One region of the Marinobacter sp. PE14 genome, then DNA from elsewhere that is predicted to be linked to it. Evidence: riboswitches for the same ligand, from Rfam matches in the RefSeq annotation. Region 1 holds a riboswitch; the other holds the start of a gene.
The links. A riboswitch is a leader RNA that binds a small molecule or an ion and turns the genes downstream of it on or off. The one in region 1 is predicted to bind glycine.

Region 1 (5,387 bases):
AGGTCAGCCCCGATGGAACCAAAGCGGTACCCTGTTTGAGGGTATTGAATGCTGGTCCGAGCGCAAAGCCAGCCTGACTCATGATGATGTGATCAGCCGGGCGGAGCAGACGCTGAAGCTGTTCGCTGATAACGGGATTCAGCATGTTCGCACCCATGTGGACGTCACAGACCCCAAGCTGACGGGCCTGAAGGCCATGCTTGAGGTGCGTAAGCGCATGGCTGAAACCGTGGATCTCCAAATCGTGGCATTTCCCCAGGAAGGTCTCTGGTCATTTCCGAAGGGTAAGGAGCTGATGGAGGAAGCCGTGCGCCTCGGCGCCGACGTGGTCGGTGGCATTCCACATTTCGAATTCACCCGGGATTACGGCGTTGAGTCGGTCCAATGGCTGGTGGCGTTGGCCCACAAAAATGACCTTTTGGTGGACGTGCATTGCGACGAGATCGATGACCCCGAGTCCCGCTTCCTGGAAGTGCTCGCTGCCGAGGCGCTCAAGCTTGATTATGGCTCCCGGGTTACTGCCAGCCATACCTGTGCCATGGGCTCCTACAACGATCATTACTGTAGTCGGCTGTTCCGGTTGTTGAAGAAATCCGGTCTGCGTTTTCTTTCGATGCCCACCGAAAGCCTGCACCTGCAGGGACGGTTCGATGGTTATCCGAAACGTCGTGGCCTGACCCGTGTTCCGGAGCTGTTGGATGCGGGACTTAAGGTAGCCTTCGGCCAGGATTCCATTCGTGATCCCTGGTACCCATTGGGGAACGGCAACATGCTTCGGACCCTTGATGTCGGCCTGCACGCCTGCCACATGCTGGGTATGGGCTGGATTGACCGGTCTCTGGAGCTGATCACCGACAACGGTGCCGCGGCGCTGGATCTGAAAGAGTATGGTATTGAGGAGGGTCTTCCGGCTCGTTGTGTTGTGTTGAATGGCCAATCGCCGTACGAGGTTCTGTTGGGGCAGCTGCCTGTGCTGGCGTCGGTACGTGATGGGCGGGTTTTGGTGAAGCGGCTTTAACCCTTCGAGTTCTGGTATCGGCCGCCAGGATAGACTCGAGCTGTGGAGACCGGACTATACTGTAAGCACGTTTCGTAACCCGGTGATGACTCCATGCGCAAGATAGATTCCTTAGCGTATTGGCAGAAGCAAGGCCCAGAGTTTTTTCGGGAGCTTTCCAGCTTTGGTGCCATGCCCGACGCGGTTATAAAAAAGCTCCTGGAAGAGGGGCGCGTGCTTAGCCTTAGTCCCGGCGACTCGCTTTACTCTGTTGGCGACCGAAGCGAGGCATTCTACATTGTGCTCAGCGGCAGAGTTGGTACCTGGATGCCAAGGAAAGATGGCGGCATGACCCTTGCCCGCTCTCACGAGCCGGGTGACGACGTGGGCTTTGTCCCCATGATTGCGTTGGCAGATCGGCCTGCCAGTACCAGAGCCGATGAAGTATCGGTTGTTCTGGAAATCAGCTGTGTCCAGTTCCTTGATTTCCACCAACAAGAACCGGATGCCTTTGGTCTGATGCTCCTGAACCTTGTTCGTGGTATGGCCAGATCCATCATTACCATGGCGAGCGTGTTGGCGGAACAGGATGAGCAATTGCATCGGATGTATTCGGCGCCGTTCTCGTATCGCTCCAGATAAGCTGGCCCGCAATATGAGTAATTTCATGGGATTTTTGAGGACGCGGATATCAGACATTTTGATCGTTTCTTTTCTTCGTAAACTGAGCTAATTTAGCTTCCTAACATTATTTTTGGGGCCACTGAACTTTTAAATGAAAACCGGTGTTCATGTCATTCACTCTCTCTACTCAACGGTAGCACTTCTAGCTGCCGGGCTGCGCCGTATTCGCCATTCCTTTCGCTGAATTCGTCGAAGAATCGTCGAATTCGGCGAGACCCTCTGAACACATCCTTTAACTTATTCTTGGCTTTCAAGCCTCAAGGAATCGGTATGTCTGAACGTCCAGCTATTTATGTGTTGGAACAGGATTTTGATCGTTTATCCGCCATGTTGGAGAAACAGTCACATGGCAATGAAGCTGCCCAGGCGCTTGCGCTCGAGCTTGATAGAGCAACTCTGGTTGATGCCGCGAATCTGCCTACCGGCACCGTCACCATGAACTCCTTGGTCCATTTTAAAAATGAAAGTAACGACGCGGAGTACACGATGAGGCTCGTTTACCCGAGTCAGCGAGAGGCAGACGAGGAATGTGTGTCCGTTCTGGCTCCAGCGGGTGCCGCCCTCCTGGGTCTTAGGGTAGGGGACCGTATTGATTGGCCATTCGCCGGCAAGAAGCAGCTTCGTCTGAAAATCATTGAAGTAACTCAAGCAAACTGAACAAGGAAAACGCATGAATCAAACAGGCACCCTTGGCGAGCTGTACGAGCAGATCGTCCTTAGAAATCCAGCGGAACCTGAGTTTCACCAAGCAGTGTTGGAGGTCCTGGAATCACTATCGCCAGTCATCGAGAAACATCCCGAGTACAAGGAAGCGAAGCTGCTTGAGCGCATTTGTGAACCCGAGCGGCAAATCATTTTCCGGGTGCCGTGGGTGGATGACTCCGGGGCAGTGCAGATCAACCGTGGATTCAGGGTTGAATTTAACTCGGCTCTTGGACCCTACAAAGGGGGCTTGCGATTTCACCCTTCCGTGAATCTGGGCGTGGTGAAGTTTCTCGGTTTCGAGCAGATATTCAAGAATTCCCTGACCGGCATGCCGATTGGCGGAGGCAAAGGTGGTTCGGACTTTGACCCCAAAGGGCGATCTGACAACGAGATCATGCGGTTTTGCCAATCCTTTATGACCGAACTTTATCGGCACATTGGTGAGTATACCGACGTGCCAGCAGGCGATATCGGCGTTGGAGCCAGGGAGCTTGGTTTCCTGTTCGGCCAATACAAACGCCTTACCAATCGGTATGAATCCGGAGTGCTGACCGGGAAGGGGCTTGGATGGGGCGGCGCCCGCGTCCGCAAGGAAGCGACGGGGTACGGGACGGTGTATTTTGTCCGTGAGATGCTGGCGGCTCAGGGTGTAGACCTTGAGGACAAAGACGTGGTGGTCTCCGGTTCCGGAAACGTTGCAATCTACGCGATGGAAAAGGTCCAGCAGTTCGGAGGCAAGGTGGTCGCCTGTTCCGATTCGAGTGGTTACGTTTATGACCCGGCCGGCATCGACGTTGCGCTGGTTCGGCAGATCAAGGAAACCGAACGTGGTCGAATCAGTGATTATGCGGCTCGTCGTCAGAATGGCAGTGATTTTGTTTCCGGAGCATCTATTTGGGAGGTGCCCTGCAAAGTGGCCCTTCCATGCGCAACACAGAACGAACTGACAAACTCAGACGCGAAAGCGTTGATTCGTAATGGCGTCCTGGCCGTCGCCGAGGGTGCCAATATGCCGTGCATGCCCGATGCAGTGAAGTTATTCCGCGAGGCTGGCATCCTGTTTGGTCCTGCAAAAGCCGCCAATGCCGGTGGCGTCGCAACCAGTGCTCTGGAAATGCAACAGAACGCCTCCCGGGATTCCTGGAGTTTTGATTACAGCGAGCAGCGCCTGAAGGACATCATGACCGAAATTCACCGCTCCTGTTTTGAAACCGCGGAAGAATACGGCCGGCCAGGAGACTATGTGTTTGGCGCAAACACAACAGGGTTCTGCCGTGTGGCTGATGCGATGTTGGCGTTTGGGGTGATTTAACACCTGCGCGCCAGCTTCTTAAGTTTTTATACTCATGTGTTCTCGCAGGAGAGAGGGCCCCTGGCCCCGCCGAAGGCGCAAACTCCCATAAACGCTCAGGCAAAGGTACTGCGAGGCACCGTTCAAAGCCGTCTGGAGAGCGACTGCCAACGCAGTCCACCGAAGGGGCAAGCAGAGCCGGGCTCTGTAAACTCTCAGGTATCAGGGACAGGGGGAGAGGCCGCAGAAACTCAGGAGTCCTCTGTGCTCATCTCTATATATATGATTGCCATTACCGCCGAGGCCATGTCGGGCGCACTCGCCGCCGGGCGGAGAAATATGGATCTCTTTGGTGTCGCCGTTATTGCGTTTTTCACTGCCTTGGGTGGCGGAACTGTCCGGGACATTCTCCTGGGTAATTTTCCTGTTACCTGGACCCAGCACCCACGCTATATCTACATGACCATCACGGGCGGACTGGTAACGATCGTGATCGCCCGCTTTATGCGCCACCTTCATCAGCTGTTTCTGGTGCTGGATGCCTTAGGCCTCGCGGCCTTCACGGTTATTGGTTGCAATGTTGCCCTTGAGCTGGGCTATGACACGGTCGTTGTTGTGATGGCCGGCATCACCACCGGCATTTTTGGCGGTATCATCCGCGACATCATGTGCAACCGGACCCCACAGGTATTGCGTCATGAACTATACGCCAGTGTTTCACTGGTGGTCGCTTTTCTGTACCTGACCCTGCTTCGTCAGGGAGTGAATGAGAGCGTGACCCTACTTGCCGCATTCAGCTTGGGTCTCCTGCTCCGTATGGCCGCCATTCGCTGGCGTTTGTCGCTGCCAGTGTTCAGCTATTCCCAGGCCCGCTGGGAGTGATGGGACCTCGGCTTCTTGTGTGCAAAAAATGGAGTAATTAGGTATGGGCGGGCTTGTAATTATCTCTCGCGAAACCCTTGTGTAATGTGCTCGGCCAGAACGTCGCTGGCGTTGTCCCGGCCCGGACGCTTTACCAGCATCACTTGATAATCTGCCAATGGTGGCAGTGATTCATGAGTAAGACGTGTGAAAGGTGGTCGAATCAATCGCTTCGGAAACGCTGTAATGGCGAGGTCCGCCATCATGGCTGCCTCCTGGCTTGCGCAGTGATCGCAGGCGTAGGCGATTCGATAGTCGATTCCAGCATTATTCAGAGCATCCAGAGCGATCTTTCGCCATGTACACCCATGTTTCGCCAGAGTGACTGGTAGTGGTGACCGTAGGACTGCATCGCCATCCTCGCGACCCACCCATACCAGAGGTTCGGTGAGAATCGCCTCACCTCGTGTTGCGGAACCGGGTTCTCCGCCCATCACGAGGGCGAGATCAAGCTCTCCCTTATCAAGTTTTGGGATTAAATCCATGCTATGGCCTACCGCAACGTCGACCTGAACAGCAGGGTATGACCTGGCAAACTGAGCCAAAACATTGGGTAGGATATGTTCTGCTACCGCGTCAGTGATTCCCACGCCTACGCGTCCTTCCAGGGTGGGGGCCAAAAATTTTGAAACGGCTTCGGCGTTGAGCTTGAGGAGGCGTCGACTGTAGCCCAAGAGCATTTCACCCTCCGCATTGAGTCGCACGGATCGCGCCTCGCGAACAAACAGCGCTTGTTCAAGCATGGCCTCCAGGCGTTTGATTTGCATGCTCAATGCCGAGGGCGTGCGG
Region 2 (5,387 bases), on a different contig from region 1:
CAGTCTGATAGTGACTGAGATTACCGGTACCGTCGTCGACGCCGTAGGCTAGCCGACCAGAAAGGTCCAGCTTGAGGCCAACGGAGGCATTGATGGAGTTCATCACGTCGTTGAGGGTTCGATCCAGTACCCGTGGATTGCTGAGGGCAACCCGGGCCACGTTCAGGCGTCCCAGTTCCAACTCGATGACGTCATCCTCAAATCCGGCCACTATGATGCATTCTCCGGTTTCGTCCAGTTCCATGGGAACAAAGCCCCCGTTCACCGAGATCGGCTGTGGGCAATTGTTTTCGTCAAGGACGGGTACGCCATTTTCATCCCGCTCCAGCTGCCAGAGATCGCCGAATACCTCGCCTTTGTAGGTGAATTCAACGCCCTCGTTCAGTCCAAGCACTGTGTTCAGGAAAACCAGGCCATCTACGGTCAGTGGCACGCCCTTGTTGGATGCGCCGCCGAGGAATGCCGCCGCAGCATGCATCAGGTCAAAGCTGTTGGGAGGGAGGGTTTCCAGCGGGGTTTCAGGCATGTCCTGAATGACATCATGGGTAAAGACGATGGTCCGTCTGGCATCGTCGGCATGCGTTGTGAAGCCGGCAATGTTTTCACCGTAGTAGTCTTCCATGTCGAATATACGGCTCCACGCATTGGCAACTCGATCTTCGTACAGGCAGCTCGAGCCTGAATCGATGTACTGAACATAGGAAACAAACTGGGTGACGTAATCGGTCATCCGGTTATGCGTCATGTTCGAAAGATCTGCGTACCCTTCGTGCAGGCTCACACCAGCCGTACGGCCGGGGGTTCCGTCGCGCAGATAGGAAAGGTCGCCCAGTTCGAGGTCATCGCGGATTTCCTTCCATTCCGGCGGAACCACCTGGCCGCCTTCGCGGCCCTCGGGGCCATAACCCGCGATGCGTCCTTCCTTGAGGAGTGCGTGATAGAGCGCAAGATTTTCCCGGGGTGAGTCTATGGTCTTCTCAACCAGTTCTCCATCAACTTCCGTGATCATTACCAGTCTCCCGGCGGGGTCGGTTTTGATCGCAGTTGAGGCGTTGATGTTGTCGATCGCCTCGGCCAGTGCCCTGGCAAAAACCTTTGGATTCTGGGTAACGGTCCTGATCATGTTCAGGCGCCCGATTTCCAGCTCAATGGTATAGGCTTCATAGCCTTCTACTACCGTACAGGCAAAGTCCAGCTCGGAGTCATCGAACTCTTCAACGACCATCGGTACGGTGTCGTGTTCAGTGCCATCGGGCCAGGTTACGGTTTCGGATGCGATCGGTTGGACGCAGCCATTGCCGTCCAATACCGGCACACCGTATTCGTCACGTACCACCATCCAGAGATCGCCGTACAGGTTTTTCGGATCTGTCGGAACGTCGTTGAGTCCCAGTGCGGAGTTTACAAATACGACGGAATCAATCGTTAAAGGTACTTCTTTACCAGTTGCCGCGCCCAGGAAAGAGGCCGCACTGTCGAGTACTTTTTCAGAAATTTCCGGTTCCTCCGTCGAGGGGGTTGTACCTGGACTGGTGCTTGAACTTGAATTTGAGCTTGATCCATTGAGATCGCACCCACTCATGAAGGCCATTGAGGCCACTAGTGCTGGTGTTACCAGGTTCTTTAATTGTTTTTTAGGAAACATAAACAAACTCCTGAAAGCATGCGCCGGAGACGGCAACGGAAAATCCGGACAGAACGTGATCGCCGGATAACAGCCTGGTGGAGCGCCCATGTCGCTGCGGCTACCTCAGACGATCTGGTTCTGTACATATAAGCGTAGTATATGTCTGGTGCTGGATTGTCTGACATTGATCAACTTTTCGTCACATTTCCGAGAAAGCAGCAGTAGTTTCATGCCCCCCGGTTATTTGCTATGTTTGCTAATGCTGATTGGCGATTATTACCAATCAGACATGTCTGCGGGAGAGACTGAATCCCCTGCGATCAGCGCCGAAGGAGCAACTGCCCCGGAAACTCTCAGGCAAAAGGACCGCTGACATGAATACTTTCCGAAGAGTTGTCGACAATCGCGTCAGTCGGCACACCGAAGGAGCAAGCGGCCGGTTTCGCTGAAACGGCCCGTGAATCTCTCAGGTCCCGTGACGGAAGGGGTGCTTTCTGCCATTTCGAGCAGAGAGGAAACCCTGGGCGCTCACGGAGTTTGGAATGAAGCGAATCGCAGTAATTGGCGGTGGTATCACCGGTATTACCACGGCCTATACTCTCGCCAAGCGCGGGCTAGATGTTACGGTTTACGAAAAGCACCGCTATGCGGCGATGGAAACGTCGTTTGCCAATGGTGGACAGCTCTCCGCCTCTAACGCCGAAGTCTGGAACAACTGGCAGACTGTTGTGAAAGGCATCAAGTGGATGTCCCGCCGGGACGCGCCACTGTTGGTCAACCCGAAGCCTTCCTGGCACAAGCTGAGCTGGTTTGCCGAGTTCATGGCCGCCATTCCCCAGTACGAGAAAAACACCACGGAAACCGCGCGTTTGGCCATTGCTGCCCGCGATCACCTGTTTGCCTGGGCGCAGGAAGAGGGCATCGATTTCGATTTGAAGAAGCAGGGCATCCTGCACATCTACCGGGACAAAGCCGGGTTTGACCACGCTGAAAAGGTATCGCGCCTGCTGGCCGCTGGCGGCCTTGAACGCCGTTCGGTGACTCCGGAAGAAATGAAGGCCATCGAACCGACGCTGGCAGGCAACTATTACGGCGGCTTTTTCACCGAGAGCGATTCCACTGGTGATATTCACAAGTTCACTAACGGCCTGGCCGATGCCATTCAGAGGCTTGGTGTTAAAACCTGCTACGGCCAAACGGTTACTGAACTGAGCGCAGACGAGCGCAATGCCTGGGTCACCGCGCACGATGGCGAAGAACAAACCCGCGATACCTTTGATGGCGTGGTGATTTGTGCGGGTGTTGGCAGTCGCGGGTTGGCTAAAAAGCTGGGTGACCGGGTGAATATCTACCCGGTGAAGGGCTACTCCATTACCGTGGAGCTGGACGACGAGGCCTCACAGAAAGCCGCTCCAACGGTCAGCCTGCTGGATGATGCCACCAAGATCGTAACCAGTCGCCTTGGCGATGGCCGTTTCCGGGTTGCCGGTACCGCCGAGTTCAGCGGCTACAACCGCGATATCAAGGATGACCGGATTCGCCCGCTAACCCGTTGGGTTGAGCAGTGCTTCCCCGGTGTCTGCACTCGCAAGGTCGTTCCTTGGGCAGGATTGCGCCCGATGCTTCCGAACATGATGCCAAGGGTTGGGCCCGGTCGCCTGCCGACCGTATTCTACAACACCGGTCACGGTCACTTGGGCTGGACGCTTTCTGCGATTACCGCTGAGTTGGTCGCGGAGAGTGTTACCGGGGATAGCCGGTAATCTCCCGGATTTTCCGGTACAGGGGTTGCAGCTGGGGGTACATCTTCAGATAAACCTCGGAATACAGCCGTTGGTAAAGAGCCCGGGTTTCATCGTTGGGATGAAAGACGTCGCCAACCCGGGTCATCTTCGCCACGGCTGTGTCGAAATCCGGATGCAGCCCTAGCCCTACAGCCGCATCGATGGCGGCGCCTAGCCCGGAGGTCTCATAGGTGTGAGGCCTCTCGGCCGGTAATCCGAACACATCCGCGGTTAGCTGCATGGCGGCATCACTCTGGGAGCCGCCGCCCGCTACTCGCAATTTCCTGATCTTCACGCCGCTTCGCTTTTCGATTTTTTCCTTTCCTTCCCGGAGCGCGTAGGCAAGACCCTCCAGAATCGCACGATAAATATGGGAACGGGTGTGAACGTCTCCGAACCCGATGATCGAACCCTTGGCTTCCGGCCCCGGTTGGCGTACGCCGGGTGACCAGTAGGGCTGCAGCATCAGGCCCATTGATCCGGGTGGCACCGCCTGAACCAGTTCATCGAACAGCGCTTCCGGCTCGATACCTCGTTCCTCGGCAAGTTTCTGTTCCCTTAGCCCGAACTCCCGCTTGAACCAGCTCACCATCCAGAAACCCCGGTAGATCATCACCTCCGTCGAGTAGTGACCGGGTAATGCAGACGGATAGGGCGGCATCAGCCGGATCGGCTCTACGTAACGCTGGCTGGTGGTGTTGATGGTGGCGGTGGTGCCATAGCTCATGCAGCCGACCTCTGGCGTCAGCCCGCCGGAGCCGAGAATCTCGCAGGCCTTGTCCGATGCAGCGGCGATAACTGGCAGGCGTTTCTCCAGGCCGAGGTGCACGCGGGCTTCCTCGGTCAGATGGCCCAAATTTTCGCCGGGTGCCACAAGCTCAGGAAGCATGGATGGCTCAATCGGCATGGTTTGCCATTTAAAATCCCGCCGGCCGGCCCAGCGGTGTTTCTTGTAATCGAAGGGCAGGTATCCTACCTGGCTTCCGGTTGAGTCCCGGAACTCCCCGGTGAGTCGGTAGTTGAGATAGCCGGACAGCAACAGGAAATACCGGGTTTTGGCCCAGATCTCGGGTTCATTCTGGGCGATCCAGTTGGCCTGGGTTTTTTCCCGGAACCGGTTGATGGTGTCTTCCAGACGGGCAACTTTGAACAGCCATCCCCAGGGCCCTTTGACGGGGCCTTCGACCCTTGCATGGCGCTGGTCGAGCCAGATGATTGCCGGGCGTAGAGGCTGTCCATCTTCATCCAGGTTGATGACGGTGCCGCGCTGGGTGGTCACGGTAACGCCGGCAACCTGATCCGGTGTCGCGTCTGTGGAGCTCCAGAGCAATTGGCAGGCTTCCCCGAGCTGCTCCCAGAAATAGTCCGGGTGCTGCTCGGCCCAGCCTGGTTCTCTCGAGAAGTAGGGCTCGATTTCCTGCTTGCCTTTGCCGACCAGGTTGCCCCGGGTATCGAACAGCAAGGCTCTCACGCTCTGGGTGCCGTTATCGATGGCCAGGATTAAAGGCTCAACCGGCATCGGAGGCCTCCCCGGGTGGCAGTGAATAGGCGCCATGGTACATAGCCAGGTAACGGGCCTGTTCCTCCTCCCACCGTTGATCAGCCCAGCCAAGCAGGGGCTGGCAGTGGTTGCGAATCTCCGGGAGAAGGGCTTGGCCGGCATTCGGCAGCACCAGGCCCAATCGTGTTCGGCGCAGAAGCAAATCGTCCAGATGCTGCACATCTTCTCTCTGGCACGCCCAGCAGAGCTCCGCCCAGAGCAGGTCGGAAGCCTGATTCGGAGTGACAGGCTCCAGTGGGCCCGAAGCAAGCAGTTGATCAAGCTCGGGCCCATAGAACCCCTGCAGTCGCTGCCAGCACTGGTGGCTAATGGCGGCTGGCCTTGAGGGGTGTTCTGTGCCCTGAAACACCGGTTTGGATGCGGGCCGCAGAACCTTGCTGGCGTCATCGCCAAGCCCCCGGGTGAGGGCCTCGCG

Region 2: linked by a shared signal. The riboswitch ahead of ACWJ62_RS15335 (D-amino acid dehydrogenase) and the one ahead of ACWJ62_RS06170 (trimeric intracellular cation channel family protein) in region 1 are both predicted to bind glycine.

The regions. Positions count from the first base shown of each region.
Region 1 covers NZ_JBQXNY010000002.1:58,869-64,255, reverse strand. Annotated here, with positions in the region: gene codA (cytosine deaminase) at 1-1,018, shown strand, start outside; gene ACWJ62_RS06185 (cyclic nucleotide-binding domain-containing protein) at 1,112-1,639, shown strand; gene rnk (nucleoside diphosphate kinase regulator) at 1,952-2,338, shown strand; gene gdhA (NADP-specific glutamate dehydrogenase) at 2,352-3,698, shown strand; glycine riboswitch at 3,734-3,819, shown strand; glycine riboswitch at 3,821-3,919, shown strand; gene ACWJ62_RS06170 (trimeric intracellular cation channel family protein) at 3,942-4,559, shown strand; gene ACWJ62_RS06165 (LysR family transcriptional regulator) at 4,619-5,387, opposite strand, start outside.
Region 2 covers NZ_JBQXNY010000004.1:388,101-393,487, forward strand. Annotated here, with positions in the region: gene ACWJ62_RS15330 (hypothetical protein) at 1-1,339, opposite strand, end outside; glycine riboswitch at 1,914-2,006, shown strand; gene ACWJ62_RS15335 (D-amino acid dehydrogenase) at 2,170-3,390, shown strand; gene ACWJ62_RS15340 (FGGY-family carbohydrate kinase) at 3,371-4,930, opposite strand; gene ACWJ62_RS15345 (glycerol-3-phosphate dehydrogenase/oxidase) at 4,920-5,387, opposite strand, start outside.